3 regions of the Dickeya parazeae Ech586 genome follow, and region 1 is predicted to be linked to each of the others. Evidence: predicted binding sites of a transcription regulator. Region 1 holds the regulator's gene; each other region holds the start of a gene.
The links. The regulator PurR, encoded in region 1, represses purine synthesis genes. The targets are predictions, from matches to a motif close to CANGCAAACGTTTGCNTG.
Positions count from the first base shown of each region.

Region 2: purE (5-(carboxyamino)imidazole ribonucleotide mutase) is a predicted target of PurR. The motif match lies at 5,864-5,881, and genes of this name have one in related genera.
Region 3: purL (phosphoribosylformylglycinamidine synthase) is a predicted target of PurR. The motif match lies at 3,959-3,976, and genes of this name have one in related genera.

Region 1 is NC_013592.1:1,882,123-1,893,074, reverse strand. It holds gene DD586_RS08305 (Grx4 family monothiol glutaredoxin) at 84-434, opposite strand; gene DD586_RS08300 (C40 family peptidase) at 765-1,769, shown strand; gene cydH (cytochrome bd-I oxidase subunit CydH) at 1,873-1,962, opposite strand; gene purR (HTH-type transcriptional repressor PurR) at 2,348-3,373, shown strand; gene cfa (cyclopropane fatty acyl phospholipid synthase) at 3,797-4,948, shown strand; gene DD586_RS08285 (riboflavin synthase) at 5,083-5,739, opposite strand; gene DD586_RS08280 (MATE family efflux transporter) at 6,019-7,392, shown strand; tRNA gene DD586_RS08275 (tRNA-Val) at 7,547-7,623, shown strand; tRNA gene DD586_RS08270 (tRNA-Val) at 7,660-7,736, shown strand; partial or broken gene DD586_RS08265 (MEKHLA domain-containing protein) at 7,994-8,230, shown strand; gene DD586_RS08260 (LD-carboxypeptidase) at 8,361-9,437, shown strand; gene DD586_RS08255 (alpha/beta hydrolase-fold protein) at 9,841-10,952, opposite strand, start outside.
Region 2 is NC_013592.1:3,345,088-3,356,039, forward strand. It holds gene DD586_RS14635 (methyl-accepting chemotaxis protein) at 1-514, opposite strand, end outside; gene folD (bifunctional methylenetetrahydrofolate dehydrogenase/methenyltetrahydrofolate cyclohydrolase FolD) at 975-1,844, shown strand; gene ybcJ (ribosome-associated protein YbcJ) at 1,850-2,062, shown strand; gene cysS (cysteine--tRNA ligase) at 2,193-3,578, opposite strand; gene DD586_RS14655 (DoxX family protein) at 3,829-4,251, opposite strand; gene ppiB (peptidylprolyl isomerase B) at 4,590-5,084, shown strand; gene lpxH (UDP-2,3-diacylglucosamine diphosphatase) at 5,095-5,817, shown strand; gene purE (5-(carboxyamino)imidazole ribonucleotide mutase) at 6,040-6,549, shown strand; gene purK (5-(carboxyamino)imidazole ribonucleotide synthase) at 6,546-7,616, shown strand; gene DD586_RS14680 (HAAAP family serine/threonine permease) at 8,168-9,451, shown strand; gene DD586_RS14685 (L-serine ammonia-lyase) at 9,513-10,883, shown strand.
Region 3 is NC_013592.1:3,518,151-3,529,102, forward strand. It holds gene purL (phosphoribosylformylglycinamidine synthase) at 1-3,864, opposite strand, end outside; gene mltF (membrane-bound lytic murein transglycosylase MltF) at 4,143-5,600, shown strand; gene tadA (tRNA adenosine(34) deaminase TadA) at 5,684-6,196, opposite strand; gene murQ (N-acetylmuramic acid 6-phosphate etherase) at 6,196-7,134, opposite strand; gene DD586_RS15305 (tryptophan synthase subunit beta) at 7,263-7,604, opposite strand; gene DD586_RS15310 (type I secretion system permease/ATPase) at 8,359-10,545, shown strand; gene DD586_RS15315 (HlyD family efflux transporter periplasmic adaptor subunit) at 10,532-10,952, shown strand, end outside.

The sequences.
Region 1 (10,952 bases):
TGCTCACACGCCAACCTATGCTGGCGTAAAACAACGATAAACAGGCCGTCAGGCAGCGCAATGCTGCCTGACGATAAGGAAGATTACTGCTGGTCTTCCTGCTGGGAACGGTATTTGTCAGCTGTCTCTTTAATCAACTGTTGCAGTTCGCCACGCTGATACATCTCAATGACGATGTCACAACCGCCAACCAATTCACCATCCACCCACAGCTGCGGGAATGTCGGCCAATTGGCATATTTCGGCAATTCGGCGCGGATATCCGGGTTCTGCAAAATATCTACATAGGCAAAACGTTCGCCACACGCCGACAACGCCTGTACCGCCTGAGCAGAAAAACCGCAGCTCGGCAGTTTGGGAGAGCCTTTCATGTACAGCAGAATCGGGTTTTCAGCAATCTGGCGCTGAATTTTTTCAAGTGTCGTTGTCGTCATTCTATTGCTTCCTCAAGCGCGTGATGAGCAGCCCTTAAGAGCCGCTCATATGACTCGCGGCAAACCGTGGCATACCGCTTCTTTTGTTTTGTATTCTAACGATAGCGACGGCCACAAAAAAACGCTATCTTTTATAGGGTTTTATCCGGGTGACGCGCTAACGGTACAAAGCGACGCCAAATCGCCGGATAATTAAGCAGCAAACACCGTTGTTAACGTTTTCTCACTATTTTGTAGTAGGATTATTCTATCTCCCGCTTTTTTATCAGGTCATTTTCGGGAATACTGTAAAGATTGAACGATTGAGGACAACATTCGGTCAGAACTATCATGCGGTTATTTATTACGCTCTTTTTATTATTTTTCAGTAATCTATTTTCTGGTCTGGCGCTGGCTAATCCGCACGGCGGGGCAGTGCCACCACGCAAATCTGGTGTAGAAACGGCGAATAAAGCGCTTGATGAATCCAAAAAGAACAAAGTTGCCAAAAATGCTAACAAAAAAGGCACGGAGCCGACCCACGGCAAAAAACCGGAAAAACACGCAAAGCCTACGCCAGCCAAAACCGTAGCCAGTCACGATAAAAACGCGAAGTCGCACAATGACAAAAAGTCTGCGGACAAAAAGTCGGTGGCGGCGGCAGCCCATTCCTCCCATACAAAATCGCAGCCAGAGAAAAGCACGCATACCACTAAGGCTGCATTAGCGAAAACCACGAAAAAAGACGCAGCAAAGAAAGAAACACCGGCGCAGGCTAAAACCAGCCACAAAGCGCATGAACTCGTGGTCGCGAAAAACGCGCATAAAAAAGGTAAAGCGGCGGTCGATGAAGAAGATGAGGTAGCCGCCACGTCTTCACATGGTAAAAGCAAGAAAGGCAAACACGATAAAGCGGCGCTGACCATCAGTGCTGCTCACCAAAAACGCTATCAGCACGCCAAATTGACTGCCATGAACAAGCTGATGAGCCAAATCGGTAAACCGTACCATTGGGGCGGCGCAACGCCTTATTCAGGTTTTGATTGCAGCGGGCTGGTGTATTACGCCTATAAAGATGTGGTAAAAATCTCGATTCCGCGCACAGCCAATGAGATGTTCCACCTGCGTGACGCGGCGCCCATCAAGAAAAGCGAACTGGAAAGCGGTGACCTGGTGTTCTTCCGTATCACCAACCGCGGTGCTGCCGACCACGTTGGCGTCTACCTGGGCAATGGTCGTTTTATCCAGTCACCGCGCTCGGGTTCTGACATCAAAATCAGTAAATTGAGTGAAGATTACTGGCAGGATCATTATGTCGGCGCTCGCCGCGTGGTGACACCGAAGACCATTCGCTAACGGATATTCGTCAATAACAATCGGCTAAATGGCTTAATGAATAACGAGAAAAGGGGCACTAGCCCCTTTTCTGTTTTCTTTTTACACCACTGGCGATCTGCTATCAGTTCAATACCGCAGTGAAACTAAAAACAATGATCACCACGAGTGCGACCAACGTACTACACAGCGACATTTTCAAATTTGTATCCATCGTATTCTCCTGTATATGACTGATGATCGCCATCATCCCGTTATGTCTGAATCAACACCGTATCCCGGCGGATGGGCAAGCACATAAAGTATAGGTCTATTATTACCCGACTGAAGTCAAAAAACCGATTTCTGCGTCACAGAGATAACACGAATTGCCTCTTCCCCTTTTGCTCTAAATCGGCCAAAATCCGCAGTTTACCGTGTACACTGCGTTGGTCGAAGCGTCAGCCCTCCCTTCAAGCTACACACCTCGGCATGTCTCCTACTGAAATGTTGCCTTGTTGTCCAGCAGGAGCAAAATTCACGCAGGCAAACGATTAACAACATATTTACTGCTGTAACAGACCCACGACTGTAACAGATGAGTTCAGGAGTCACTTTAGATGGCAACGATTAAAGATGTGGCAAAACGCGCAGGCGTTTCAACCACAACCGTATCACACGTGATTAATAAAACACGTTTCGTCGCCGAAGAGACCAAGGCTGCGGTACGCGCAGCGATTGATGAATTGCATTATTCACCCAGTGCGGTGGCCCGAAGCCTGAAAGTCAACCACACCAAATCTATCGGGCTGCTGGCGACCTCCAGCGAAGCACCCTATTTCGCCGAAATTATCGAAGCGGTGGAAAACAGTTGCTACGCCAGAGGTTACACGTTGATTCTGTGTAACTCTCACAATAATCAGGATAAACAGCGTGCTTACCTGTCCATGCTGGCGCAAAAACGCGTGGATGGCCTGCTGGTGATGTGTGCCGAGTACCCGCCTGAACTGCTGTCAATGCTGGCGGATTATCGCCATATTCCGATGGTCGTCATGGATTGGGGCGAAGCCCACAGCGATTTCACCGATACCATTATTGATAATGCGTTTGCCGGTGGGTATATGGCCGGTCGCTATCTGATTGAGCGCGGGCATCGTGATATCGGTGCCATCCCCGGTTCTCAGGGGCGCAATACCGGCAGCGGGCGTTATTTGGGCTTTCTGAAAGCGCTGAAAGAAGCGGATATCCCCCTGCGTGACGAATGGGTGGTTCAGGGTGACTTTGAACCCGAATCCGGCTACAAAGCCATGCATCAGATTCTGGCGCAAAAGCAGCGACCGACCGCGGTATTCTGCGGCGGCGATATTATGGCTATGGGAGCGATTTGTGCGGCGGATGAACTGGGCCTGCGTGTACCGCAGGATATTTCGGTGATCGGTTACGACAATGTACGCCACTCCCGCTATTTTACGCCGGCGCTCACGACCATTCATCAGCCTAAGGAACGGCTGGGACAGGCGGCGTTCTCCATGCTGCTTGACCGCATCACCAGCAAACGCGAGGAAGCGCAAACCATCGAAGTCCACCCGACGCTGATCGAGCGCCGTTCCGTTGCTGACGGCCCGTATCTCGATTATCGCCGTTAATAGCCAGACGATTTCGTTATCGCACGCTGGCGAATCAACCGCCGTTATACCGCGCCGTAGAGCGCTAAAGCGTGTCTCCCTGGCACCCTAATATAGAACGCAATGTGCTGCTTTAGCCCGATGAATCTTGTCGCCGGGTTAAAGCAGTCATACACTTGTCACTGTCATTGACGACAATAACCATGATCAGACGATGCTTTTAGCAATACGCATCGCCTTACTTTTTCTACCCCACTAATGACTGTTACACCGTTTGTCACGGCCGGGGTAGACGCCTTTCGTGTCGGCTTGTCTCTTATTTTCCTCTGAGGCTCTCAGGGATAGACGATGACGTGTGGAATGGGTACATCGAATACCCTCCATCGCGATATTTGTCTGGTTTATCCCGTATAACGCATGTATCTGGCAAGGTAGGGAGAAGTTATGAGTTCATCTTACGTGGAGGATCTGGGTACCCCCAGTCAACCCTGGTTCCAACTGGTTAATGAAATGCTGTCGGCCGCGAATATCGCCATTAACGGTTCGCGACCGTTTGATATTCAGGTCAAAAACCCTGAACTGTTCAAGCGCATATTGCGTGACGGGTCACTGGGTCTGGGCGAAAGTTACATGGATGGCTGGTGGGAATGTGAACGGCTAGACATGTTTTTCCATCGAGCGATACGCGCCGGGCTGGAGAAGCAACTGCCCCAGCGTTGGCAGGATACGCTACGGATACTGATGGCTCGCCTGACCAATCTGCAATCGCGTCGGCGGGCATGGATTGTAGGTAAGGAGCATTACGACCTCGGTAATGATCTTTTTAGCCTGATGCTAGACCCGTACATGCAGTACTCCTGTGGTTACTGGAAACAAGCCGAAACCCTGGAGCAGGCACAACAAGATAAGCTGCGCCTCATTTGCGAAAAATTGCAGTTACGCCGGGGAATGACACTGCTGGATATCGGCTGCGGCTGGGGTGGTCTGGCCGAATTTGCCGCCCGCCATTACGGTGTTAGCGTAACCGGTGTGACCATCTCCCGCGAGCAACAGGCATTGGCGCAACAACGTTGTCAGGATCTGGATGTCACCATTCTGCTACAGGACTATCGCGATCTGAATCGGCAGTTTGACCGTATCGTTTCCGTCGGCATGTTCGAACATGTCGGTCCGAAAAATTACGATACTTACTTCAGGGTGGTCAGAAAAAACCTCAAATCCACCGGTTTGTTCCTGTTGCATACCATCGGCGCAAACGAAACCAGCCTCAAGGTCGATGCCTGGATAGACAAATACATCTTCCCTAATGGGTGTTTACCCTCAGTGCAGCATATCGCCCAGCGCAGCGAGCCTTATCTGGTCATGGAAGACTGGCACAATTTCGGCGCGGACTATGACCGTACCCTTATGGCCTGGCACGAGCGCTTCCAGCAGCACTGGCCGACCCTGTCAGCACGCTACCCCGAGCGCTTCCGGCGGATGTTCAGTTATTACCTTAACGCCTGTGCCGGTGCGTTTCGCGCACGCAACATCCAACTCTGGCAGGTGTTATTCAGTGTCGAAGGGATTGAAGGCGGTATGCGCGTGGCACGATGAACGGGTGGCGGCACATCGCCCACTCCTGTCGCCCTCGCCTCACGAATTAAGAGCCACAAACAAAAACCGGCAGTCTGGAGTCTGGCTGCCGGTTTTATTATGGCTAACAGGAATAACACGCGTTCAGGCGTCTTTTATTCACTCTTCGCAGCAAGCTCTGCCGCCAGCGCTTGTTGCTGCTCTGCCTGACGAGCCATAACACGCTCAACCGTGTCGATAATGGCCTGAGTCTGCGGGTCAATTTCGATATTGATACGGTCGCCCAGGCGTTTTTGCCCCAGCGTCGTGCGTTGCAGCGTTTCCGGAATCAGGTGCACGCAGAAACGGCTACGGGTCACTTCACCTACCGTCAGGCTGATACCATCAATACCAATAAATCCCTTGTGCAACACATATTTCATCTGCGACTCATCAGACAGCCGGAACCAGATCTGATGATTATTTTCCGACGTCAGAATTTTCACGATTTCCGCCGTGCACATGATATGACCAGACATGACATGCCCGCCAATTTCATCGCCATATTTGGCTGCACGCTCCACATTAACCCGATCGCCGACCTTCACGTCACCCAGATTGGTCAACCGCAGTGTCTCTTTAATCAGATCAAAACTCACCCGATCGTCGTCAATATGGGTGACAGTCAGGCAGCAACCGTTGTGCGCTACGGATGCGCCCGTTTCCAGTCCCGGCAACAGTTCGGGGGGCAGTTGAACGACATGGGTGCGGAAATTGGGTTTTTCATCGACGGACACGACGGTCGCCGTGCCCTGAACAATACCGGTAAACATGGTGTTGAGCTTGCCTCCTGATCAGTAATAGGCGTGAACGCCCCACGACAGCGGCGCGGCATAGCGGCCGACGCCCGACAGTGGCGACGTTCACTTATGTCAGGCAGTTTGCACCATATCATCAGGAAAACCAAACGGGATCATTCTCTGTCAGTCAATCATTGGTTTACTGTTGGCAAATAGTTACAATACTTCATCTTTTTTCGTAAAAATAAAGGATGATTGTCTTTCTCTCCTCATTAGAGATCTCTCTCCATCCTGCATTAGGAAGGTGTTTTCGTGCAGAAGTACTTATCAGAAGCCCGTCATTTGCTGGCGCTGGCTATCCCGGTCATCATCGCTCAAGTATCACAAACCTCAATGGGTGTGGTGGATACCATCATGGCAGGTTCCTACAGCGCCACGGATATGGCCGCCGTAGCCGTGGGGACATCCATCTGGTTGCCCGTTATCCTGTTCGGTCACGGTTTGCTGATGGCGCTGACACCCGTCGTGGCGAACCTCAACGGTTCCGGGCGCCGGGACCGCATCGCGCATCAAACCCAGCAAGCCTTTCTGCTGGCGACAGGCATTTCCATACTGACCATGGTGGTGCTTTATCAGGGGAAATATGCGATCAACCTGATGCATGACGGTGCGCCGGAGCTGGCCGACAAAGCGGTGAACTATCTGCATGCGCTGCTGTGGGGCGCACCCGGTTATCTGTTCTATCAGGTATTGCGCAGTCAGTGCGAAGGGCTATCTAAAACCAAGCCAGGTATGGTGATCGGTTTTATCGGCCTGTTGATTAACATCCCTATCAACTACGTTTTTATCCACGGTAAGCTTGGCATGCCAGAGCTGGGTGGTGTTGGCTGTGGTGTGGCGACGGCCTCTGTATACTGGATAATGATGCTGATGATGGCGGTCTATTCCCGCCACGCTTACTGGCTGAAAGATATCCGCCGATTCAACACCCCGTTGAAGCCGGATTGGGCGGTACTCCGGCGTTTATCCGGTCTGGGATTGCCAATAGCACTGGCACTGTTATTCGAAGTGACACTATTTGCCATCGTCGCCCTGCTGGTGTTGCCACTCGGGGTCGTGAATGTGGCAGGGCACCAGATTGCGCTTAATTTCAGTTCACTGATGTTCGTACTGCCGTTGTCGGTAGGTGTTGCCGCAACCATTCGTGTCGGCCACCGTCTGGGCGAGGGCTCAGCACCAGCGGCCCGGGTAGCGGCGCGTACCAGTATTGCGGCCGGTGTGTTGCTGGCCATCTGCACCGCTATCTTTACCATCACGCTGCGTGAACCTATCGCTATGCTGTACAACAAAAATCCGGATGTCGTAGCGATGGCATCGCATCTGATGCTGCTGGCGGCGGTCTACCAGATTTCCGATGCCGTGCAGACCATCGGTAGCGGCGTCTTGCGTGGTTACAAGGATACGCGCGCTATCTTCTTCATCACGTTCATCGCTTACTGGCTGCTGGGGCTACCCAGCGGTTATATGCTGGCGCTAACCGACATACTGGTGCCACGTATGGGGCCTGCGGGATTCTGGTGGGGATTTATCATCGGCCTGACCTCCTCCGCCACCATGATGGTACTGCGCATACGTTGGGTACAGCGCCAATCGCCAGATCGTATTCTGGCACGAGCCGCACGCTAAGGACGCCAGAGCGCCGAAAAAAGCGGCGCTCTGTCTACAAGCTCGTCAATCAGTGAGATACAACCGGAATTTTGCGTTTTTCTCCTTGCAAGCGTCCATCCAGCCCGTTAATATTCGTCCCCGCTGTCGCCCTGACAGCAGCTGATAAAATAATGCGTTCATAGCTCAGTTGGTTAGAGCACCACCTTGACATGGTGGGGGTCGTTGGTTCGAGTCCAATTGAACGCACCATTTTTCAGGCATTAGCCTCGCGCTAATGTACACGTTGCGACCGTAGCTCAGTTGGTTAGAGCACCACCTTGACATGGTGGGGGTCGGTGGTTCGAGTCCACTCGGTCGCACCATTTCATGTTCTATAGCCGTACACTGATGACTATAGTGCGTGGAGAAGAAGAAAATTTTCATTTTCTTTCGTTCCAGTGAAATCTATCGAAATCCTCCCCGATCCAACGATTTTAAATCCACGTTTAAGTCCATCTTGAATGCGAGTGAATTCGATACCAGATTGTTACTATCAAGCGGTACTGCCGGGAACCAGAATCCAGCGTTGACTCATAATCCGGAGCGACAGTCATACTCGATGTAGTGTACTCGTAATGGAACGGCTAAACATTACACCGGACCGCATGTGGATAAGCAAGGCAACACCTTCACTATTGATGATGGAGAGGTGTGGCAGTTAGATTACAACAACGACAATGTTTGGGGGAAAGCCGCGTTGTTTGGCCTATTCTGCGCAGTTAAAGGCCGTAATTTAAAATTGTGTAATTTAATGTGCATTGTTTTTTTCATGAAAAATATCTGGGATGAAGATAAAACACTAGTCGCTAAAATATAAAGTAAAAAAACAAGAAAGATGACCTCGAACGCTACGACTCAATGGAAACATTCAGTGAGATTTCTCCGAATGCTGTTATGCCGATCATAACTCTTGCTATATTAATGACCATCAAATGAACATTAATTACATGGAGAAAAAAATGAGGCTTTCGTTAATATTTATATTGGCGAGTTCGACATTGCTTATTTTTAATTATTCAGCTATCGCCAGTTCTTCTCATATAAACCCATCACAACCTTGCTGTGAAAAACCAAACCGAGGTGGTGTTCTTTCATCTGATAAATTAATATATCTCATATCAATCTCTTCTCAGTATGATGAGAGCATCATCCCAAAAATAAAAAAAGCATTTTCCTCTTCTGGATATAGCATTGACACAACTTATCTCCATCAAAACCCGACGCCATTAGGCTATACAGACACCGATAAAGCCCGTGCGGATACATTGATTAAGGCTATGACAGACGATAAAGTAAAGTACCTCTGGTTTGTACGAGGAGGAGCAGGCGCACTTAACTTATACCCTTACCTCTATGAAAAAAAAGAAGAAATCGCCAAGTCAACGCCTAAAGTTCTTATCGGTTTCAGCGATGTCACCGCAATACATTATTATGTTAACAATGTAATAAAATGGCCAAGTGTTCACGGGATCCTCGCATCTTATAATATGGAGATGCATGCTATAACCGGAAGCAAGATTAATATGTATAGCAGCATTAATGACACACTTGCCGCCATTTTCAAAGGCAGTACATACAGTGGAGTTTCACCGATGAATTCCGTCGCTTATGCCGGAGCCATCGGGGTTGCAAGCGGTGGAAATCTGACGCTAGTGCAGTCATTTTTTTCAACAAAATATGAAGATAATTACTCAAAAAAAATATTGTTATTAGAAGATGTTGATGAAAACCCACGACAACTTGACCGAACATTACATCAACTGCTCTATAAGAGAGACTTCCACCCTAAGGCAATAATTTTTGGACAATTTTACAAGGACGACATGGATAAAAAAGATAAAGAAATCTATAAATATACCATCAGCAATTTTGCAAAAAAAACGAATTACCCCGTATATTACTACCCAGAATTTGGTCATGGATACACGAATACACCCTTTATTCTTTCGAAAAGATTAGAGATAGATTGCAATATCAAATATGAGTATTGCAGCCTTAAACAACCTCCCCTTTATCGGCATTAGATTAGGCGTACAACATCCACAACGATCACCACCTGGCACACATTTTTTCGGCACAACCATCAAACAATCCCATTGGTGTTTATACCCAAAATAATTCGAGTTGCAGGACAACACGCTCGCGTGTTGAACAACGTAGTACGTTGGCCCGACAGGGCAAGGCTCGCCAAGAGCCTTGTAACGCGGTGACGCAGCGAACCCCCAAGAGCTTACATCAGTAAGTGACTGGGGTGAGTGACAAATCGGCACTCGCCGATTTGAACGCTGCTTGCTGCGGCCCGTAGGGCGAGGCCCATTGATGGGCCGAGTAAGAAAGCCAACGCATCTGCAACTTGAAGTATGACGGGTATAGATACCGAAACGGGCAGGATACCCTGCCCATTTTTTTTACCCGGTAAGGCGGGCGTTATTTAAATATCTTCTGCACAAACTCGATATAGGCCGGACGCCAGACGTCCATTTCATGCCCTAAGCCGGGGTATTGCCGGTAATCGAATTTGACGCCTTTCTGCTCCAGTTGCGCTTTTAACCCGGCAATATCTTTACCGGTCACGGTATCTTTTTCACCCACTGCGACACTGAAATTATGCAGTTGCCGATTGATAGCAGCAGCATTCCCCAACTGTGCGGTGACCTGTGCATTCGGCACGGTTTCCGTGGTTACGCCACTGAAGGTTGCCAGCCAGCCGAAATAATCCAGATGGCTCATGCCTGACACCAACGCCTGATATCCCCCCTGAGACAACCCAGCCAGCGCACGGCCATCCGCATCCCGACGCGCATTGAAGCGCTCGCTGACCAGCGGAATAATGTCATGGATCAGCTCGCGGTCAGCGGCGGCAGCATTACGTGGATAAAACACCTTACGTCGATCTTTCGGCAAAAAATCTTCCGCAATCGCGTCTGTTGCATCGGTCTCGGTATCCGGGATCACCACCAGCATCGGCGTGATTTTTTTCTCCGCCAGCAGGTTATCCATGATTTGGGGGATACGCCCTTGTCTGACGGCAGAATCCCCGGCATCACCAAACCCATGATAGAAATACAACACGGGCAGCGGCTTACCGGTCCCGGTGTATCCCGGTGGCGTCCAGACATAAACCTGCCGTTCCGATTTCAGCGACGCCGAATGGTAGGTCACCGTACGCAGTTCACCATGTGGCACTGCCCGTGTATCCAGCACGCTACCAGGCACCAGAATCATACTGGTATTGACCTGACGCTGCGGTTTGGGGAAAGCGGAACCGGTATCAATGCTGCGAAAACCATCCACATTAAAAAAATACTCATACAGATTGGGCTGCTTTGGCTCGCTACGCCACGACCAGACACCCAGCTCGTTTTTTACCATTGGGTGGGCAACCCAGGTTTCCGGCGTTGCACCGGTCACCACACTCACCGATTTTGCCGCCGGTGCAAACAACCGAAACGTAATACTGTTATCCGCGTTGACCTGTGACAAATACTGTTTCGTCGGCACATCAACACGCGGTAGTTCTGGAATCCCCCCCGAGGCGG
Region 2 (10,952 bases), 1.5 Mb from region 1:
ACCCACCTTCGGTAACCAGGTGGCTCATGTCGCCGACCAACGCGATAAGGTCGCTGACACTGGCGGTGTACCACCCGACAACTTGCGTGGTGGGCAGAGAGAAACCATCAACCTGGGAACGCAGTGAGGACAATGTTTGCAAGCGCTCTTGCAGGCGGCTTAGCCGCTGTGCAATATCACCAGCAGAGCCAGATAACACCAGCGCAGACCGGCTTTCCCACAACGCCGCCAGTGCTTTATCCGTTTCGCCTCGCTGCTCGCGTAACGGGTCGGCAAATTTCTGCCCCTTGCTGCCAATGTAGCCTGAACTCATACCGCGTTCGCGTTGCAGGGCGTGTGCCGCATTGCCCGCTCGCTGCGCCAGTGTCAGTAACTGGGCAAACTGCACCATATCCTGCTCAGTATGACGCCGATCCAGTACGCCGTTAGTGGCGAACCACAACAGCGCAATCAGTAATGGCGTCAGCGCCAGCGCGAACTTGTAACGGATAGAAAGCGAGGATAATCGCAGCATAAATGTCCCCCGAATGGCCCTCAAAAAACACCAGAGATAATCAATCGACTGATACTCACTTCATCGTCAATCATTGTAGAAACTTTATTTACATTAAAGGGATATGTTTGACAAAAAACAAAAAAATCAGTAATACCGAGTTCTTATCGCCCCATTCCCTGCCACACCGTATTGAAAAACCCAACAACAGTTTAAAACGATTAACACATTTTGGCGTCCGGCAGGCTAACACAGGGTGGCAGCTCGTCGCAGTGAGAAACGCTGCCATTACTCCCTACAGGGATGAAGAATTACCCCTTATGAGGTATTCGCATGACAGGTATTGTTACTCTGCGGTAACAGTATGCAGAGATAAATACCGTGCTATCACAATTAATCCACACACAACGCCTGACAGTCTGCGGCGCTTCTGCCAAAATAGGCGCATCCCCCCGTAGTGAAAATGATGGATTTTCTGTACATGGTTGCAAAAATTATTGATGGTAAAACGATTGCGCAGCAGGTGAAGGACGAAGTCGCCGTGCGCGTGAAACAACGACTGGCTGAAGGTAAACGCGCACCGGGGTTAGCCGTCGTGCTGGTAGGTGATAACCCTGCCTCGCAGATTTACGTCGCCAGCAAGCGCAAAGTGTGTGAGGAAGTGGGTTTCGTTTCCCGCTCCTACGACTTGCCTGCCACCACCACCGAACCGGAACTGCTGGCGCTGATCGACGAACTGAATGCCGATACCGCCATTGATGGTATTCTGGTGCAATTACCGTTACCGGCTGGCATTGACAACACCAAGGTGATTGAACGTATTGCCGCCGACAAAGATGTGGATGGCTTCCACCCGTATAACGTCGGTCGGCTGTGCCAGCGCGCGCCGTTGCTGCGCCCTTGTACCCCACGCGGTATCGTCACGCTGCTGGAACGTTATGACATCAAGATGTTCGGCCTGAACGCCGTGGTGGTCGGCGCATCCAATATCGTCGGTCGCCCGATGAGCATGGAACTGCTGCTGGCGGGATGCACCACCACCGTCACCCACCGTTTCACCAAAGATTTACGTCATCACGTTGAACACGCTGATCTGCTGGTGGTCGCGGTCGGCAAACCAGGCTTTATTCCGGGTGAGTGGATCAAACCGGGCGCTATCGTTATCGATGTCGGCATTAACCGGCTGGAAAATGGCAAAGTCGTGGGCGATGTGAAGTTTGATGAAGCTGCCGAGCGCGCGGCGTATATCACTCCGGTACCGGGTGGCGTCGGGCCGATGACCGTTGCTACGCTCATCCAGAACACCTTGCAGGCTTGCGAGGAATACCACGACACTCCAGCACAGGCATAACCCTCATGAACGTATTCCATTTGGATAAACACCCGCACGTGGAACTGTGCGATTTACTGAAACTACAAGGCTGGAGCGAAAGCGGCGCCGCCGCCAAGCAGGTTATCGCCGACGGTGAAGTCACCGTCGACGGCCAGACCGAAACCCGCAAACGCTGCAAAATCGTTGCTGGTCAGGTAGTGAAATTTGGCAGCGAATCGGTAACCGTACAGGCATAATCGCTGGTTTTTAGTACCACCAGCAACAGTAAAGGCCCGCAAAACGGGCCTTACTTTTATACTGTGGGTTTTATACTGTGGTCGAAAACGTTTACTGTCTAGAACACTTCTGACTGTCTGACTGCCGCGATTATTTGCGGCGCCAGGTGGTACCTTGTGGGCCGTCCTCCAGCACGATGCCCATTTCCGTCAGCCGATTACGCGCCGCATCAGCCAGCGCCCAGTCTTTAGACTGACGAGCATCGTTACGCTGTTTGATCAGCGCTTCGATCTCTTGTACTTCACTGTCATCCGCCTGCGCACCGCTTTGCAGGAATAATTCCGGGTCATGCTCCAGTAAGCCCAGTACACCGGCCAACTGGCGCAACGCTGACGCCAGACCGCTGGCTGCCGCAGCATCATCCGCTTTCAGACGATTGACCTCGCGAGCCATATCGAACAACACCGAATAGGCTTCCGGCGTGTTGAAGTCGTCGTCCATCGCGTCGCGGAAACGGTGCTCGAACGCCTCACCGCCTGCCGCTGGTACCGACGCATCAGTGCCACGCAGCGCAGTGTACAGGCGCTCCAGTGACGCACGCGCCTGCTTTAAGTTCTCTTCCGTGTAGTTCAACTGACTGCGGTAATGACCAGAAATCAGAAAATAGCGAATAGTTTCAGCATCATAGTGAGACAACACATCACGAACGGTAAAGAAGTTATTCAAGGATTTGGACATTTTCTCCCGGTCTACCATGACCATGCCGGAGTGCATCCAGTAATTGACATAGTCGCCACCGTGCGCGCAGGTAGACTGGGCAATCTCGTTTTCATGGTGTGGGAACATCAGATCTGAGCCACCACCATGAATATCGAAATGCTCACCCAGTTGCTTGCAGTTCATCGCCGAGCACTCAATATGCCAGCCGGGACGACCATTGCCCCACGGCGACGGCCAGCTCGGCTCACCCGCCTTGGACATTTTCCACAACACGAAATCCATCGGGTTGCGTTTCACTTCGGTGATTTCCACCCGCGCACCGGCTTTGAGCTGCTCCAGGTCCTGGCGGGACAACACGCCATAGCCCGGTGCGGTATCCACTGAAAACATCACGTCGCCGTTATCCGCCACGTAGGCATGACGGCGGGCAATCAATTTTTCAACCAGTTCAATGATTTCCGCGATGTAATGCGTAGCACGAGGCTCTTCATCCGGGGAGAGGATATTCAGCGCGCGAAAATCGGTATGCATCTCATCGATCATACGGTTGGTGAGTTGCTCGATGGTTTCACCGTTTTCCGTCGCACGCCTGATGATCTTGTCGTCAATATCGGTGATATTGCGAACGTATTTAACGTCATATCCCAGATAGCGCAGGTAACGCGCCACCACGTCAAACGCCACGAAAGTACGCCCATGACCGATGTGACACAGGTCGTAAACAGTTATCCCGCACACATACATGCCAACTTTGCCAGCGTGAATGGGTTTGAATTCCTCTTTTTGACGACTCAGGGTATTAAAGATCTTTAGCATCAGGGCATTCCATGGTGTTCGCAGGAGATGTACATCGTTGTCTGCGGTACGCGTAATAAAGTCAGTTTTTATCCGGTTTTCGGACGTAGCTGCGTATTGAAACCTGAACCCTGCCCTATTGCAAGCGGGCGTACTTAATATTCGTCTTTCCCCGCCATTTCACATTTTGCTCAGGCTAAAACGCATAAACCCGGCGATATCGCCGGGTTTGTCTCGCTGCCAATGTAGACGAATATGCGCTATTGCATGCTTAGCGTAAGCGGGGGTTGCTCATTACGGAGTATTTACCACTGCCCAGCAGTGCAATGGCGATACCGGCAAAGAAGTAAACGGCAACGCCTTCTGCTCCCCAGGCACCGGTTTTTTCCAGCATGAACAGTGCTTCCGGCTCTGCCAGCAACAAAGCAACAATCATCGTGGAGGAGAAAATAAGCGCGGCAGGACGTGTCAAAATACCGAGGATCATCAGGATCGGCGTCACCACTTCGCCCATAAACACACCATAGGCGATAAAGCCCGGCAGACCATGAGCCGCCAGCATTCCCTGAATGGGGCCGACACCTCCGATCAGCTTATGAACGCCGTGGAACAGCATCAAAATACTGAATGACAGTCGCAGAACCAGCTTACCGAAATCCGGGTTGTCTAATAGCTGATTAATCCGGTCTAACATAATTTACCTACCTGTATGATTATTGAGTGAGCAACGTGTTAACGAGAGTGACTATCAACTACAACAAGAATAAATTTAGAAAGTAAAAAAACATATCAAAATGATACTAGTTATTGATTTAGCGCAAGAAAAATATATTTCAAATTAATTCACTTAATTTTACTTATGTTAATGAATTTATTTGAAATAGAATTCATCGCACGGTGCTCATTGTGCCGCCCACCACGCCCTGTGCTGACTCAGCCATTCACTTATGTTATAAGAGCGCTCTTGGCGGCTTGGCGCCTCGGTGAATATCTCTCATTATTCTGTGTATTATGGCTAAGTAAGGTTTATCTATGATTACGTTTCATACCAACCACGGCGATATCGTCATCAATACCTTCCCGGAAAAAGCGCCGGTTACCGTAGAAAACTTCCTGAACTACTGCCGCAGCGGTTTTTACAACAACACGATTTTTCACCGTGTGATCAACGGTTTCATGATCCAGGGTGGTGGTTTCGAACCCGGCATGAGCCAGAAAAGTACCAATGCGCCGATCAAAAACGAAGCGAACAACGGTCTGGCCAACAATCGTGGCACGTTGGCCATGGCCCGTACCAACGATCCGCATTCAGCAACCGCACAGTTCTTTATTAACGTCGTAGACAACGACTTCCTGAACTTCAAGTCTGAAACCGTGAATGGCTGGGGTTACTGCGTATTCGCTGAAGTGGCAGAAGGCATGGATGTGGTTGACAAGATCAAAGCCGTCTCTACCGGCCGCAGCGGTATGCATCAGGACGTACCGAAAGAAGACGTGATCGTCACTAGCGTAACCGTTAGCGAGTAACGCCCGCGGTATGTCGACGCTGTTTATTAGCGATCTGCATTTGAGCGAACAGGAACCGGCGATCACCGCCGGTTTTCTGCGTTTTCTGCAAGAAGACGCCCCCAACGCCGACGCACTCTACATCCTCGGCGATCTGTTCGACGCCTGGATTGGCGATGACGACCCGGCCCCGTTGCACAAGATAGTCGCACAGGCGCTAAAGTCACTGACCGACAGTGGCGTGCCTTGCTATTTCGCACACGGCAACCGCGACTTTCTACTCGGCAGGCGTTTCGCTCACCAGAGCGGCCTGCACTTGCTCGCCACAGAAACCGTGCTTGACCTCTATGGCCGACGCACTCTGTTATTGCACGGCGATACCCTGTGCACCGACGATCACGCCTACCAAAATTTTCGTCGTAAAGTGCATAACCCGCTTATCCAGCGGCTTTTCCTGTGGTTGCCCTTGTCTTTTCGCCTGCGCATTGCGACACGTATGCGTGCTGCCAGCCAGAGAGCCAACCAGCATAAATCCATGACGATCATGGACGTCAATGCCGATGAAGTGATTAACCGTCTGCACTACCACCGTGCCACCCTGATGATCCATGGGCATACACACCGCCCGGCTATCCACGTTATCGATCAAGGCAGTGTAAAAGCTGAACGCGCGGTATTAGGTGCCTGGCATCAGGAAGGATCGTGGCTCCAGGTAACGGCGGATGACGTTCGTCTGAACTCGTTTCCATTGTAACGCCCCGTTTACACTGATTTTCCCTGTTAACGGCCCATTTCATCGCCACGCAACCGTTTTCCTCCCTTCTGGCTCATGGTATGCTCTACGCCCTCGCGGCCTGTGGCTCCGGTTTCAGGTCGCCGTTGCAGCGCGCAATGACCGTATCATTAACGTTCACTGTCATTGCACGTCATCAACATGAATTACTACCGCCATGCAAACCACAGGAGCATTACAGGCATGTCATCCAACGCTGCCCCGGCGAAAATCGCTATTGTTATGGGTTCAAAGAGTGACTGGGCTACCATGCAGTTTGCTGCAGAGATCCTCACTACACTGAATCTGCCTTATCACGTTGAAGTGGTCTCCGCGCACCGCACACCAGACAAACTGTTCAGCTTCGCCGAACAGGCGGACCAGAATGGCTTTGACGTTATTATCGCTGGCGCGGGCGGCGCTGCTCACCTGCCGGGAATGCTGGCAGCCAAAACGCTGGTGCCGGTGCTGGGCGTTCCGGTTCAGAGCGCTGCGCTAAGCGGCGTAGACAGCCTCTACTCTATTGTGCAGATGCCGCGCGGCATTCCTGTCGGCACGCTGGCTATCGGTAAAGCGGGCGCAGCTAACGCCGCGCTGCTGGCCGCCCAGATTCTGGCGCGTCACGATAGCGCACTGGCAACCCGTCTGGCGGCCTGGCGTCAGGCGCAAACCGATGAGGTACTGAACCATCCGGATCCGAGGGAAGAGGTATGAAACCGGTTTGCGTACTGGGTAACGGCCAATTAGGCCGTATGCTGCGTCAGGCTGGCGAGCCGCTTGGCATCGCTGTCTATCCTGTCGGGCTGGATGCAGAACCGGAATCCGTTCCGGTGCAACACAGTGTTATCACCGCCGAAATCGAACGATGGCCAGAAACGGCGCTGACCCGCCAGTTGGCGCAGCACGCCGCCTTCGTTAACCGTGATATCTTCCCGCGTCTGGCTGATCGCTACACCCAAAAGCAACTGCTGGATGAGCTGGGTCTGGCCACTGCGCCCTGGCAACTGCTGGCTTCAGCGCAAGAATGGCCAGCTGTCTTCGCCTCACTGGGCGAACTGGCGATTGTTAAACGCCGCGTCGGTGGCTATGACGGTCGGGGCCAGTGGCGTATCCGCACCGGCGAAGAGCACAGCCTGCCAGCCGACTGCTACGGTGAGTGTATTGTTGAGCAAGGCATCGCCTTTTCTGGCGAAGTTTCGCTGGTTGGTGCTCGCAGCGCGACTGGCGAATGCGTATTTTACCCCCTGACCCACAATCTGCACGAAGACGGTATTTTGCGTACCAGTGTCGCGTTGCCGACCCCACAGCCCCACCTGCAGCAGCAGGCGGAACAGATGCTGTCAGCTATCATGCATCGTCTCGGTTACGTGGGCGTGATGGCCATGGAGTGTTTTGTGGTAGGCGATCGCCTGCTGATCAACGAGCTAGCCCCACGGGTGCATAATAGCGGCCACTGGACGCAAAACGGTGCCTCCATCAGCCAGTTCGAACTGCATCTGCGCGCGATCCTCGCGTTGCCACTCCCCGCTCCGGTGGTTGCCAGCCCAGCGGTGATGGTCAATCTGATCGGCACTGATGTGAATATCGACTGGCTGGCGTTGCCGCTGGTACATCTGCACTGGTATGAAAAAGAGGTACGTCCGGGTCGTAAAGTCGGACACCTGAATCTCTCTCATCCCGATAACGCGCGGTTGAGCCAGACACTACAGGCATTAGCGCCCCTGCTGCCGGAGGCTTATCACTCTGGACTGGCGTGGGCACAACACCGGTTGGCTGATTAAGCAACCGGTGTCGACTACGGGTCAGCGGTGCATGCAGGTCAGTCATGACCCGCTGATACCCGTTTTGCTTGACGTTGCAGACAGGTTAGCTTTCTGACAACGGGAATATTTAGGGCGTCTCATCGCCGGTACGATTTTTACGTGACATTATGACGATTGGGTTTATTATCTTCAGCGCGAATAAAATAAATACTTTGTGTCAGCTATTTATTTCACTCACGGACATCCAGAAAGAGAAATATTTCCGCTTTATTATTCACCAATTCAAATCAATTAACGCATCAAAAAAGATACCTCCCAAAATAAATTATTTAACGCATCAATCCTGATATTTTATTTTTGAATAATTGGGGTTAAAATAATTGACCTTTATTCATTTGTGTGATCGCCTCACTATTATTTCACACTGGTCAGGATATAGAATGCCGCCACAATAAAAGGTTACCCCGATTCACATGATGTCTCGTGTGACACCTGCGAATTACCCCTGTATTGGCCTGTAGCCGGTACGGCATTTTTTTATACTCTGTGTTCACCAAGGAGAAACTCGCATGAGCACAATTCAAGACAGCAGTCAGGTACTGGAGAACGCTTCAGGCTGGCGTAAAAGCGATACCGTCTGGATGCTGGGCCTGTACGGCACGGCCATCGGCGCGGGCGTGCTGTTTTTGCCCATCAATGCCGGTATTGGCGGTTTGATTCCGTTGATTATCATGGCAATTATTGCTTTTCCGATGACCTATTTCTCTCACCGCGCATTATGCCGTTTTGTTTTATCCGGTAAAAAAGGTGGTGAAGATATTACCGAAGTCGTAGAAGAGCATTTTGGTACTGGTGCGGGAAAATTAATCACCCTGCTTTATTTCTTCGCTATTTATCCAATACTGCTGGTTTATAGTGTCGCTATTACCAATACCGTTGACAGCTTTATTACTCACCAGTTGCATTTACCTTCACCGCCGCGAGCGATTCTGTCTCTGATATTGATTTTGGGACTGATGTTTATCGTTCGCTTTGGCGAAGCGATGATCGTGAAAGCGATGAGCGTGCTGGTTTATCCGTTTGTGGCCGTATTAATGATGCTGGCGCTGTATTTAGTTCCGCACTGGAATACGACTGTTTTCCATAATATTTCCCTGACCAACAGCACCACAGGTAATGGCCTGCTGGCAACGCTGTGGCTGGCCATTCCGGTTATGGTATTTTCCTTCAACCACTCGCCGATTATTTCATCTTTTGCGGTATCCAAGCGCCGTGAATATGGCGATAACGCCGAGAGAAAATGCTCCCGTATCCTGGCTTGCAGCCACATCATGATGGTGCTGACCGTGATGTTCTTCGTATTCAGTTGCGTACTGGCACTCTCTCCGTCTGACCTGATGGAAGCGAAAGCTCAGAACATCTCGATCCTGTCCTATCTGGCTAACCACTTTAATAACCCGGTCATGGGCTATCTGGCACCGGTTATCGCCACTATCGCCATTTCCAAATCGTTCCTGGGTCACTACCTGGGTGCGGGTGAAGGCCTGAACGGCATGATGACAAAAATGCTGCGCAGCCGCGGTAAGACAGTTTCAACCGCCAAACTGAACCGCATCACTGCCCTGTTCATGCTGGTCACCACCTGGCTGGTCGCCACACTGAACCCGAGTATTCTGGGTATGATTGAAACCATGGGCGGCCCGGTTATCGCTTGTCTGCTGTTCCTGATGCCGATGTACGCTATCCGTAAAGTACCGGCAATGCGTCAGTACAGCGGCGCGCTGAGCAACGTGTTCGTCACCCTGCTGGGCCTGATTGCCATCACCGCCATCGTTTACACCCTGTTCGAGTAATTCCTCTGTCCCTCCCGACGCAGGCGGTGCTGCTGCCTGCGTCAGCTGAAAGGAACCCCCTATGGTCAGCGTATTTGATATTTTCAAAATTGGTATCGGCCCTTCCAGTTCGCATACCGTTGGCCCGATGAAAGCTGGCAACATGTTCACCGACGATCTGGTCAACCTGTCTCTGATTTCATCGGTTGACGCTATTATCGTTGATGTTTATGGCTCGCTGGCTCTGACCGGCAAGGGCCACCACACCGATATCGCCATCATTATGGGACTGGCGGGCAATTTGCCAGACAGCGTGGATATCGACGCGATCCCGGCTTTTATTCAGCAAGTACAGCACAGCGGCCGTCTGCCGTTGCTCAATGGGCGCTATGAGGTCAACTTCCCGCTGGACAGCGCACTGCGCTTCCAACCGGAGAACCTGCCGCTGCACGAAAACGGCATGACAATCCGTGCGCTCGATGCCAGCCAGAACGTGCTGTACAGCAAAACCTATTATTCGATCGGCGGCGGGTTTGTCGTTGATCAGGAACACTTCGGTCAACCTGTGACACAAGAAGAGCGCGCTCCCTGGCCGTTCTATTCCGCCCGACAACTGCTTCAGCATTGTCACGATAATTGCCTGTCGCTGTCAGCGGTGGTGATGAAAAATGAAATCGCCATGCACGGCCGTGATGCGCTGGAAACCTATTTCGCCAGTGTCTGGCAAACCATGCAAAACGCTATTCATCGCGGTATGAATACCGAGGGCGTACTTCCCGGCCCGCTGCGCGTGCCACGTCGTGCCTCGGCGTTACACCGGTTATTATTCACCAACGGACGTTTTTCCAATGACCCGATGGATGCCATGGATTGGGTCAACATGTTCGCGATGGCGGTATCAGAAGAGAACGCCGCAGGTGGCCGGGTAGTCACAGCACCGACCAATGGTGCGTGTGGCATTATTCCTGCCGTGTTGGCCTACTACGACCGATTCATTCAACCGGTAACGCCAGACACGTACCTGCGTTATTTCCTGGCCGCCGGGGCCATCGGCATTCTGTTTAAAATGAATGCGTCGATTTCCGGTGCAGAAGTCGGTTGTCAGGGAGAAGTGGGTGTTGCCTGTTCGATGGCAGCAGCCGGTTTGGCTGAACTGCTGGGTGCCAACCCAGAGCAGGTGTGCATCGCGGCGGAAATCGGTATGGAACACAATCTTGGACTGACCTGCGACCCGGTTGCCGGTCAGGTTCAGGTACCCTGCATTGAGCGTAACGCTATTGCATCTGTTAAAGCGATCAACGCCGCCCGCATGGCGATTCGTCGTTCCAGCGAACCTCGAGTTTCGCTGGATAAAGTGATTGAAACCATGTACGAAACCGGCAAAGACATGAACGCCAAATACCGCGAGACATCCCGTGGGGGCCTGGCGATTAAAGTGGTGCAATGTGAATAAACCCGTGGTGCGCCTGAGCGCGCACTTCGTTAGCAATTGGCCTCACTAGCAACAACCTTTACTAACACC
Region 3 (10,952 bases), 1.6 Mb from region 1:
ATTACGGAACATACGCATCCACGGGCTATCTTCGCCCCACTCTTCCGGGTGCCATGAGTTACTCACGGTGCGGAACACTCGTTCCGGGTGTGGCATCATCACCGTGGCACGGCCACTCACGCTGGTCACCGCCGTGATACCATTCGGCGAGCCATTCGGGTTAGCCGGGTAATCTTCCGTCGCCTGACCATAATTATTCACGTAACGCAGTGCCACCAGCTGATGCTGTTCCAGTGCAGACAGCTGGCTGTCGTCACGGACTTCTACACGACCTTCGCCATGCGACACAGCGATCGGCATACGAGAACCCGCCATATCCTGCAGGAACAATGATGGGCTGCTGGTCACTTCTACCAGGCTGAAACGCGCTTCAAACCGGTCAGATTTATTACGAACAAAACGCGGCCAATGCTCCGCCCCTGGGATCAGCTCACGCAGGTTGGACATCATCTGACAACCGTTACAGACCCCCAGTGCCAGCGTTTGCGGACGCAGGAAGAATGCAGCGAATTCATCGCGCACCCGATCGTTGAATAGAATGGATTTCGCCCAGCCTTCACCCGCGCCCAGGACGTCGCCATAAGAGAAGCCACCACACGCGACAAGCGCCTGGAAGTCTTGCAGATTACGACGACCGGCGAGCAGGTCGCTCATATGAATATCAATGGCATCAAACCCAGCGCGATGGAACGCCGCCGCCATTTCTACATGCGAGTTGACGCCTTGCTCACGCAAGACCGCCACCTTCGGACGCGCCTGACGGCTGATAAATGGTGCGGCAATGTCTTCGCGCAGGTCGAAAGTCAATGCGACATTCAGCCCCGGATCGTTGTCATCAGATTTCGCGTGGTGCTCCTGATCCGCGCACTGTGGGTTATCACGCAGACGCTGCATTTGCCAGGTCGTCTCCGCCCACCAGTTACGCAGTGTAGTGCGGCTTTCGTGGTACACCACATCGTTACCACTGTGAATGATGAAGTGGTTGCCCGCTTGTGCCCGTCCCAGATAGTGCACGCACTCTGCCAGACCGTGTTCAGCCAACACCTGTTCGACTTCGGCACGGCGAGAGGCCTCTATCTGGATAACAGCGCCCAGCTCTTCGTTGAACAGCACAGCCAACGCATCTTCACCCATAGAACTGATGTCGACTTTCACGCCACAATGGCCGGCAAACGCCATTTCGGCCAACGTGACCAGCAAACCGCCGTCTGAGCGGTCGTGGTATGCCAGCAGTGCCTTGTTCGCCACCAATGTCTGCATGGCATTGAAGAAGCCAGCCAGCTGTGCCGGATTACGCACATCCGCCGTTTTACGACCCAGTTGACGATAAACCTGAGCCAGTGCTGTCGCGCCCAATGCGTGATGTCCGGCACCCAGATCGATCATCAGCAGTACGTTGTCTTTGTCGGTACGCAACTGCGGTGTAACGGTATGGCGTACATCTTCTACGCGGGCAAACGCAGAAATCACCAGCGATAACGGCGCAGTTACCGATTTATCTTCGCCATTTTCCTGCCAGCGGGTTTTCATCGACATGGAGTCTTTACCCACCGGAATCGTCAGTCCCAGTGCCGGACAGAGTTCTTCACCAACCGCCTTCACCGCCTCGTACAAACCCGCGTCTTCACCCGGATGCCCGGCTGCCGCCATCCAGTTGGCAGACAGTTTCACACGCTTCAAGTCGCCAATATGCGTCGCGGCGATGTTAGTCAGTGCTTCCCCTACCGCCAGACGCGCTGATGCAGCAAAGTTACGCAATGCCACTGGCGCTCGTTCGCCGATTGACATCGCTTCACCGTAATAGCTATCCAGGCTGGCGGTTGTCACGGCGCAATCTGCCACCGGTATCTGCCACGGCCCAACCATTTGGTCACGTGCCACCATCCCGGTCACCGTACGATCACCAATGGTAATAAGGAAGGTTTTCTCAGCCACCGCAGGCAAATGCAGCACGCGTTCAACCGCTTCCGCCAGATAAATGCCTTCGCGATTCAGTGGGGTGCCTTCAACGTCTTTACGCTCAACATCACGCAGCATTTTCGGCGTTTTGCCCAGCAGTACGTCCAGCGGCATGTCGATCGGCTTATTGTTGAAGTGGCGATCGCTGAGTGTCAGGTGCTGTTCTTCCGTCGCTTCACCAATGACGGCATAAGGCGCGCGCTCACGACGACAAATTTCATCAAACAGCGCCAGTTGTTCCGGCGCTACCGCCAGCACGTAACGTTCCTGCGATTCGTTACACCAGACTTCCAACGGGCTCATCCCAGGTTCATCATTCAGAATATCGCGCAGTTCGAAACGACCACCGCGACCACCGTCGCTGACCAGTTCCGGCATGGCGTTGGACAGGCCACCGGCACCGACGTCATGGATAAACAGGATCGGGTTTTGCTCGCCAAGCTGCCAGCAGCGATCGATAACCTCCTGACAACGGCGCTCCATTTCCGGGTTGTCGCGTTGCACCGAGGCAAAATCCAGATCCGCGTCAGACTGGCCTGATGCCATGGACGATGCAGCACCGCCCCCCAGACCAATATTCATTGCAGGCCCGCCCAGCACGATCAATTTGGCACCAATGCTAATTTCGCCTTTCTTGACGTGTTCCGCACGGATGTTGCCGATCCCGCCCGCCAGCATGATAGGTTTGTGATAACCGCGCACTTCAACGCCGTTATGACTGTCTACCGCTTCTTCATAGGTACGGAAATAGCCGGTCAATGCCGGACGGCCAAATTCGTTATTAAAGGCAGCGCCACCCAGTGGGCCATCGGTCATGATATCCAGCGCACTGACAATGCGGTCCGGCTTACCGAAATCCTGCTCCCACGGCTGAACAAAGCCGGGAATACGCAGGTTAGATACCGAGAACCCGACCAGACCGGCTTTCGGTTTCGCGCCTCGTCCAGTTGCGCCTTCATCACGGATTTCACCACCGGAACCAGTCGCGGCACCCGGCCACGGTGAAATAGCCGTCGGATGGTTATGGGTTTCCACTTTCATCAAGATGTGAGCGTCTTCCTGATGGTAGGCATAAGCGCCTTGTGGGTCAGGGAAGAAACGGCCTACCGCCGATCCTTCCATCACTGCCGCATTGTCCTTATAGGCAGACAACACATAGTCCGGTGTATGCTCAAAGGTGTTTTTGATCATCTTGAACAGCGACTTCGGCTGTGTTTCACCATTGATGACCCAATCGGCATTGAAGATTTTATGGCGGCAGTGCTCAGAATTCGCCTGAGCAAACATATAGAGTTCGATATCGGTTGGATTGCGCCCCAGTTTAGTAAAGGCTTCCAGCAGATAATCCATTTCATCATCAGCCAGCGCCAGCCCCAAACGCAGGTTGGCCTCCTCCAGCGCCGGGCGGCCCTGGAGCAAAATTTCCACCCGTTTCAGTGGTGCAGGCTGGTGCTGAGAGAACAGCAGGTTAGCCTGTTGCAGGTCGTCAAAGACGCTTTCCATCATGCGATCATGGAGCAGTGCAGACAGTTCTTTCCACTGGGCATCACTTAATGTCGGCGCATGAATGTAAAACGCCAGGCCGCGTTCCAGACGACGAATTTTCTGCAGGCCGCAATTGTGCGTAATGTCGGTAGCCTTGGAAGACCAGGGAGAAATGGTGCCCGGACGCGGGGTCACCAGAATCAGCCGCCCGGTAGGCTCATGCTCAGCGAGAGAAGGCCCGTACTTCAGCAGGCGGCTCAGTCGTGACTGTTCTTCATGGTTTAGCGGAGCGTTCACATCGGCGAAGTGGACGTATTCGGCATAAATGTCGCTAACGGGCAGTTGGTATTCCTTGCACCGGGCCAACAGTTTATTGATACGGAAAGCCGATAAGGCCGGTGAACCACGCAGTATTTCCATCATCTAAATTTCTCTCGTCTTCGAGGCACCGGAGACAGTGCGTCAGGGCGCTACAGGGGGGAAACGCGGGCTATTATAGAGAATAGTGGCGCGTGACGAAACCGTTTGCGTAGCGATTGTTAAACATTGCAGAGGTTCGGTGGTCAAACAATAGACAAACGAATAACAGTTGCACACTGGCGGTTTGTTAAGCAAAATGCCCCCCGACTCTGGGACAGACGTAATAAGAAACTGCCGTTACAGACAGACAGGCCAACTGGCCGCCGAGAGACAACTCATTGAAGCGTTTAACGATAAATTATGTTTTCATCGGGGTAATCGCTTTGCTGTTGACGCTGGCACTGTGGCCAAATATTCCCTGGCGCAGTCATCAGGACGTCCAGTTAAGGCAAATCCTTTCACGTGGCGAGCTACGCATCAGCACCGTGACCTCTCCGTTGACCTATACCCTCAGCAACGGTTCCCCCACCGGGCTGGATTATGAACTGGCCAAGCGATTCGCCGACTACCTCGGCGTGCGGCTGGTGGTTTCCGTGCGTCAAAATGTTGACGATTTATTCAGCGATCTGGATAACGACAATGCCGACCTGTTGGCGGCAGGCCTCATCTATAACCAGGAGCGTCTGAACCGTTTCCAGGCAGGCCCTTCCTATTATTCGGTGTCACAGCAACTGGTCTACCGTATGGGGAGCGCTCGTCCCACTTCACTGGATAAAATGCAGGGTAAACTGACCGTACTGTCTGGCTCGGCACATGCCGCTACCTTGCGCGATCTCAAAGCCGAAAAATATCCGCAACTGAGTTGGGAAGTCGCCACCGATGTCTCTGAGCTGGATCTCCTAAAACAAGTAGCGGATGGAAAGCTGGATTACACCATCGCTGATTCAATCAACATTGGTCTGATGCAACGAATCCACCCCCAGCTGGCGGTGTCATTCGATCTTAGCGACGAAGAGCCGGTTACCTGGTATATGCGGCAAAACCGCGATGACAGCCTATCTGCGGCACTGCTCGACTTCTTTAGTCAGGTGATGGAAGACGGCACCCTCGCCCGTCTGGAGGAGAAGTATCTGGGGCACGTCGGCGAATTCGACTATGTGGATACCACCACATTCCTCAGCGCTATCGACAACACATTGCCGGGTTTACGCCCGCTGTTCGAGAAATACGCCCGGGAAATAGACTGGAAACTGCTGGCGGCAATTTCTTATCAGGAATCGCACTGGAACCCGCTGGCAACCTCGCCAACCGGGGTACGTGGTTTGATGATGCTAACGCGCAATACCGCTGAAAGTCTGGATGTGGTCAACCGGCTCAATCCGGAGGAAAGCATTCGCGGCGGTGCCAGATATTTAAGCCAAATGATGCAGCAGGTACCTGCCACCATCCCGGTAGATGAGCGTATCTGGTTTGCGCTGGCAGCCTATAATATGGGGTACGCGCATATGATGGATGCCCGTAAGTTGACAGAAAAACAGCAGGGAAATCCAGACAGTTGGGCAGACGTCAAAATACGCCTGCCAATGTTGAGTCAGAAACGCTACTACTCCCAGACAGCCAACGGTTATGCGCGTGGTCAGGAGGCTTACGACTATGTGGAAAATATCCGACGCTACATGGTCAGCCTGGTGGGGTATCTTTCAGAGAAAGAAAGCCGTGCGTTACAACAGCAACTGGCTGGCAGCGCCTACCCCGCCGTACCACCAGAGCAATTGACCGCCACGCGTTCCCGTTGACCTATCCCCCACTGGTTCACTGCGGTTTGGCTCACTACGATTCAGTTACTGCGGTTCGGGCGGCGTTATTCTGAACGCTCGATTCAGGCCGAAGTATCATGTGACGTATCACGTCCGGCGCGCGCTTCGCGCTGCTGCTGGCGGCGCATACGGAAAAAACGACTCAACAGTTCGGAGCACTCTTGCGCCAACACACCGTCGGTAATGGCTATCTGATGGTTCATTCCGGGATGGCGCAGAATATCCACCAGCGAGCCGGCAGCTCCCGTCTTGGCATCCGCCGCACCGTACACCAATCGAGTGATGCGGCTATGAATCATGGCACCGGCACACATCACGCAGGGTTCCAGCGTAATATACAGGGTGGTGTCTAGCAGACGATAGTTCTGCAGCACTTGCCCCCCTTGCTGCAACGCCATGATTTCTGCATGGGCTGTGGGATCATGGCGACCGATCGGTCGATTCCAGCCCTCGCCAATCACCCGATCGCCTTGCACCAGTACCGCGCCAACCGGTACTTCACCTTCGTCCCAGGCTCGTTGTGCCAGCGACAAGGCGTGACGCATCCAGAACTCATCATCCATCGGACTACTCATTATTCCCCTTGGTTTTTTGCATTTTCTTTATATAACGCATCACGCAGATACCCATTGCTTTGTGCTAACCGTTGTCTGGCTTGTTGTGCATCACATCCTGCTACTACCATGACTATCGCCGGTTTGACGTCATAATCGGTTTGCGCCAGACACAGCTGCGCCGTTTCCCGCTCAACCCCAGTGGCCTCCATCAAAATACGGCAGGCTCGATCGACCAATTTCACGTTGGTGGCTTTCACATCCACCATCAGGTTCTGATATACCTTACCCAGTCTCACCATCGCACCGGTGGATATCATATTTAATATCAGTTTTTGTGCTGTGCCGGATTTCAGCCGTGTGGAGCCGGTCAACACTTCTGGCCCCACCAACGGAGAGATCGCGATCTCCGCTTCTTGTGCAATCGGTGAATGGGGATTGCAGGAAATGGCGACGGTGCGACAACCCAGCGTCCGGGCATAACGTAAGCCGCCAATCACGTAGGGTGTTCGCCCTGAGGCGGCAATGCCGATGACGATATCGCGAGAAGTGAGTGTCAGCGCGACCAAATCCGCTTCGCCGAGTGCAGGGTCATCCTCCGCTCCTTCCACCGCCTTTAGCAACGCGCCGGGGCCACCGGCAATCAACCCCACCACCACCCCATGCGGCACGCCAAAGGTCGGTGGACATTCGGATGCGTCCAGCACGCCAAGGCGGCCGCTGGTACCGGCTCCCTGATAAATAATTCGTCCCCCCACCTTCAGGCAACCTGCAGCCGCATCCACCGCCTGAGCAATAGCGGGGAGGACCTTGCGCACCGCTTCCGGCACCCGGTGATCTTCCTGATTGAACAAGGACACCATTTCCAGCGTGGATAACTGATCCAAATTCATGGATGCAGGATGACGTGTTTCTGAAACCAGCGTACCGAAATCGATACTTTTCTCATCGTTTACCATTATCAGCCACCTTGATTACCCGTTTGTTCCGTGCCGTCGGCAAGCACTCATCACTCTGCCGTCTGTCGGACCAATAAAAAACGGCTTGCAAGGTAACTGGCAAGCCGTTTTGTCGGAACTTATCAGCATCAGAAGATTTTATCTTCATCCTCACGGATCAGTGACTCCAGATTACCCAGCTCTTCACGCGCCCGTGCACGATTGATGAGTTTAAGCTGCGCCGCCGCTGGAAAATCCGTGATGTTGATCTGCCCTTTGGTGATCAGCACCTGAATCAAGTCTTCAAGTACACGTACCATTTCCAGATCGCTGCTGCGCAAGCGCTCGATCTTAGCCAGAATAGCCCGCTGGTTATGCAGCCATGCTGCTGCCTCAACTGAATTATCCGGCAGCTCACCATTCATTTCCGGAAACGGCGATCTTTCTACCCTGATAAGATGCCCGTTGCTATCACGCAAAATGTAAAACATACCAAGCCCTTTTTATTAGCAATAGAAGAGAATCCAACGACAGGAGGAGCCTCCGCTCTTGATTAGGATTTCATTTTATTACCGCGCTGCAAGCCGATAGACATAACGGTCCCAAACACACGCCCACAGTACCAGGCTGCGCACTAACACAACCTTGCCAGCCCACCTTATTGCCTGTGTTTGCCAGAGGATACCGACACGAGAATCTATCGTCTTCACCCGAGCAAGGCTGCCGCATTAATGGATAACACACCGCCGCCGGATGGAGTTAGTCACGCCGCCCGTGCGATATACCCTGCGACGAAACCTGACCAGGTGACTACAATTTTCTATCGCCACACCGTCAGACCATCTATCAGAATGGCATTTTCGCCATCACCCGGCAAGCTATCCAGACGATTATCCGTCCGCTATTCACATTTCATGTAGAGTCGATAGCCCGCTAAAAGGTGATCAATACAAGAGTTAACCGACGTATTATATCGCATCAAAATGTCAGTTATATTGACCAATACCCGAGTGTTCAAACTTGAGCAGATCAACTGACTGGCAGCGTTCTCCCGTCGCCAGACTGGCTGATACCACTGAAATGAAAGGTTGCGTCTGGTAAGGTTCGCCATGAATAATGCTTGCCAGTCAACACCAGAAAAAACAACAAAATCAGGCCATATTGCTCACTTTTGTTTATTGTCATTTTTTATCGGTGATCGCCTTGCCTGCAAGCAGTCACGATAGCTAAGGAATGAGCAGCGACATGAATACACACCATGAGCAGCCACCAGGCGGCGGAGAATGTCCGCATTCTCTACAACATCAGGATCCTCGCGCCCGTCATGATGATCCCTTACTGGATTGTCTGTTGGCCTTGTGCCAATTGCAGGGGAAACCGACCAGTCGCGCCACACTGACAGCAGGATTACCGCTGGAAGATCTGCGTTTATCTGCCAGTCTGCTACCCCGTGCCGCAGCGCGTGCCGGTTTGCGCGCCCGCATACTCAAACGCTCGTTAAGCGCGATACCCAGCATGTCGCTGCCAGCGATGTTGCTACTGCGTGAGGGTCGGGCGGCCATCCTGCTGGGCTGGACAGAAGACGGCAATGCCCGGCTGATGACTGGCGAAACCGAAGGCGGCGAAATCATGGTTGACCACAATACGCTGCAGCAAAACTATCTGGGATTGGTCATGTTCGCGCAGCCAGCTCATCGTTTTGATGCCCCGTCGGCGACACGGCTGGCACGCAGCAAAGCCTGGCTGCGTGACACACTGAAACTGTCTCGCCCTCTTTATCTTGATGCAATAGCCGCCAGCCTGCTCATCAATATCATCGCGCTATTCATTCCGCTGTTTGTGATGCAGGTCTACGATCGGGTGATCCCCAATCAAACAACAGCCACCTTATGGGTACTGACCTCCGGCCTCGGTATTGCACTGGTATTCGACCTTATTCTGCGCATATTGCGCAGCGTCTGTCTGGATATTGCAGGTAAAAAAACCGATTTGATTCTTTCTGCCACGCTATTCGAACGGCTGACCGGCATGATGCGCTCCGCTTTCCCGGCACGAGTCGGCGCCATAGCGCATCGGGTGCGGGAGTTCCATGTCTTGCGTGATACCTTATCGTCGCAGTCACTGGGTAGCCTGATAGACTTTCCCTTCGCACTACTGATGATTATCTTACTCGGTGTCTTAGGCGGCCAGTTGCTTTGGGTACCATTACTGACAATACCACTGGTATTGTTGATTAACTGGCTGTTTCAAAAACCCATACTGGCAGCACAAGCCCTTTCCCGCCAACTAACGGATGAACGCCAGGCGCTGTTGACGGAGACACTGAGTGGGCTGGAAGCCATTAAAATCAATAACGCAGAAGGCGAACGCCAGCGCCAATGGGAACACATCAGCGGTGATATTAGCCGACTCACCTTAAGGGTGAAAACGTTGTCAGCCTGCGCTTTGCATCTGACACAAACCTGCCAACATCTCGCCAGCGTCATCGTGATAGTCGTCGGAGTCTACCTGCTGCAAAACGCCCAATTGACGTTAGGTACGCTGTTTGCCTGTTACCTGCTCAATAGTCGTGTATTGCTGACCCTGGGGCCGTTATCCGAATGGGTCATCCGCTACCAGCATGCCAGGCTAACGCTGGAAGAAACTCAGGAATTGATGATGCTGCCGCAAGAACGTGGCGAGCAACACTATCCGCTAAAACGAGAAAACATTCAGGGCAGTATCGAATTTCGCGATGTCACGTTTAGTTATCCCGAACAGAAAAACCGTGCTCTGATCGATATTAACCTGTCTATTCGCCCAGGAGAAAAAGTCGGCATCATAGGCCGAACCGGCTCGGGTAAGAGCTCGCTGGAAAAGTTAATCGTCAACCTTTACCACCCCACCCACGGTAACCTGTTGATTGATGGTGTCGATGCGCGTCAGCTCGATGTTGCCGATCTGCGCCACCATATTGGTTACGTGCCGCAGGATATTCATCTTTTCAGTGGTACGTTGCGGGATAACCTGATTTGTGGGGCCCGCTACGTTGAGGATGATGCCATGCTGAAAGTCGCGGATATCGCTGGTGTCAATGATTTCGCCCGGTTGCACCCGGATGGCTACAACCTGCAGGTTGGCGAACGCGGGATGAACCTGTCGGGTGGTCAAAAGCAGGCGGTAGCGATTGCCCGTGCCCTATTGCTAAATCCCCCTATCCTGCTTATGGATGAGCCCACCAGTGCGATGGACAACAGCAGTGAAGACCACTTTAAACAGGCCCTGCAAGCCATTATTACCAACAAAACACTGTTGCTGGTGACACACCGGATATCCATGCTGACGCTGGTGGATAGACTGGTTATCGTGGATAAAGGCCGTATTATCGCTGACGGTCCCAAAGCCATCGTGCTGGATGCATTAAAAAAAGGGCAGATCAATGCGTCTCGCTAAATTCACTCGCTATTTATCCTGCCATCACCAGCAGGACTCACACGCGCTGCCCGCTGTCGGTGAGGCTCTGGTGGAAGATACGCCCCGCCTCATTCGGTTATCAATCTGGATTATGCTGGCCTTCATCATGTTCCTGATTGGCTGGGCCGACATGGCACAAGTGGATGAAGTCGTCAGTGCGACGGGAAAGACGCTCAGCCAATCACCACAATACCGGGTACAGGCAACAGCCACAGGGGAATTGAACGAGTTATACATCCGTGAAGGACAAATCGTTAATATCGGCGACCCACTGATGCGGCTGGATACCCGCTCATCGCAGGAAAAAGCGCCGGCAAATACCTCAGATGAGCTGTCACTGGTCGCATCGCCAGTACGGGGTATGGTCAAACATATTTTGGTTGATA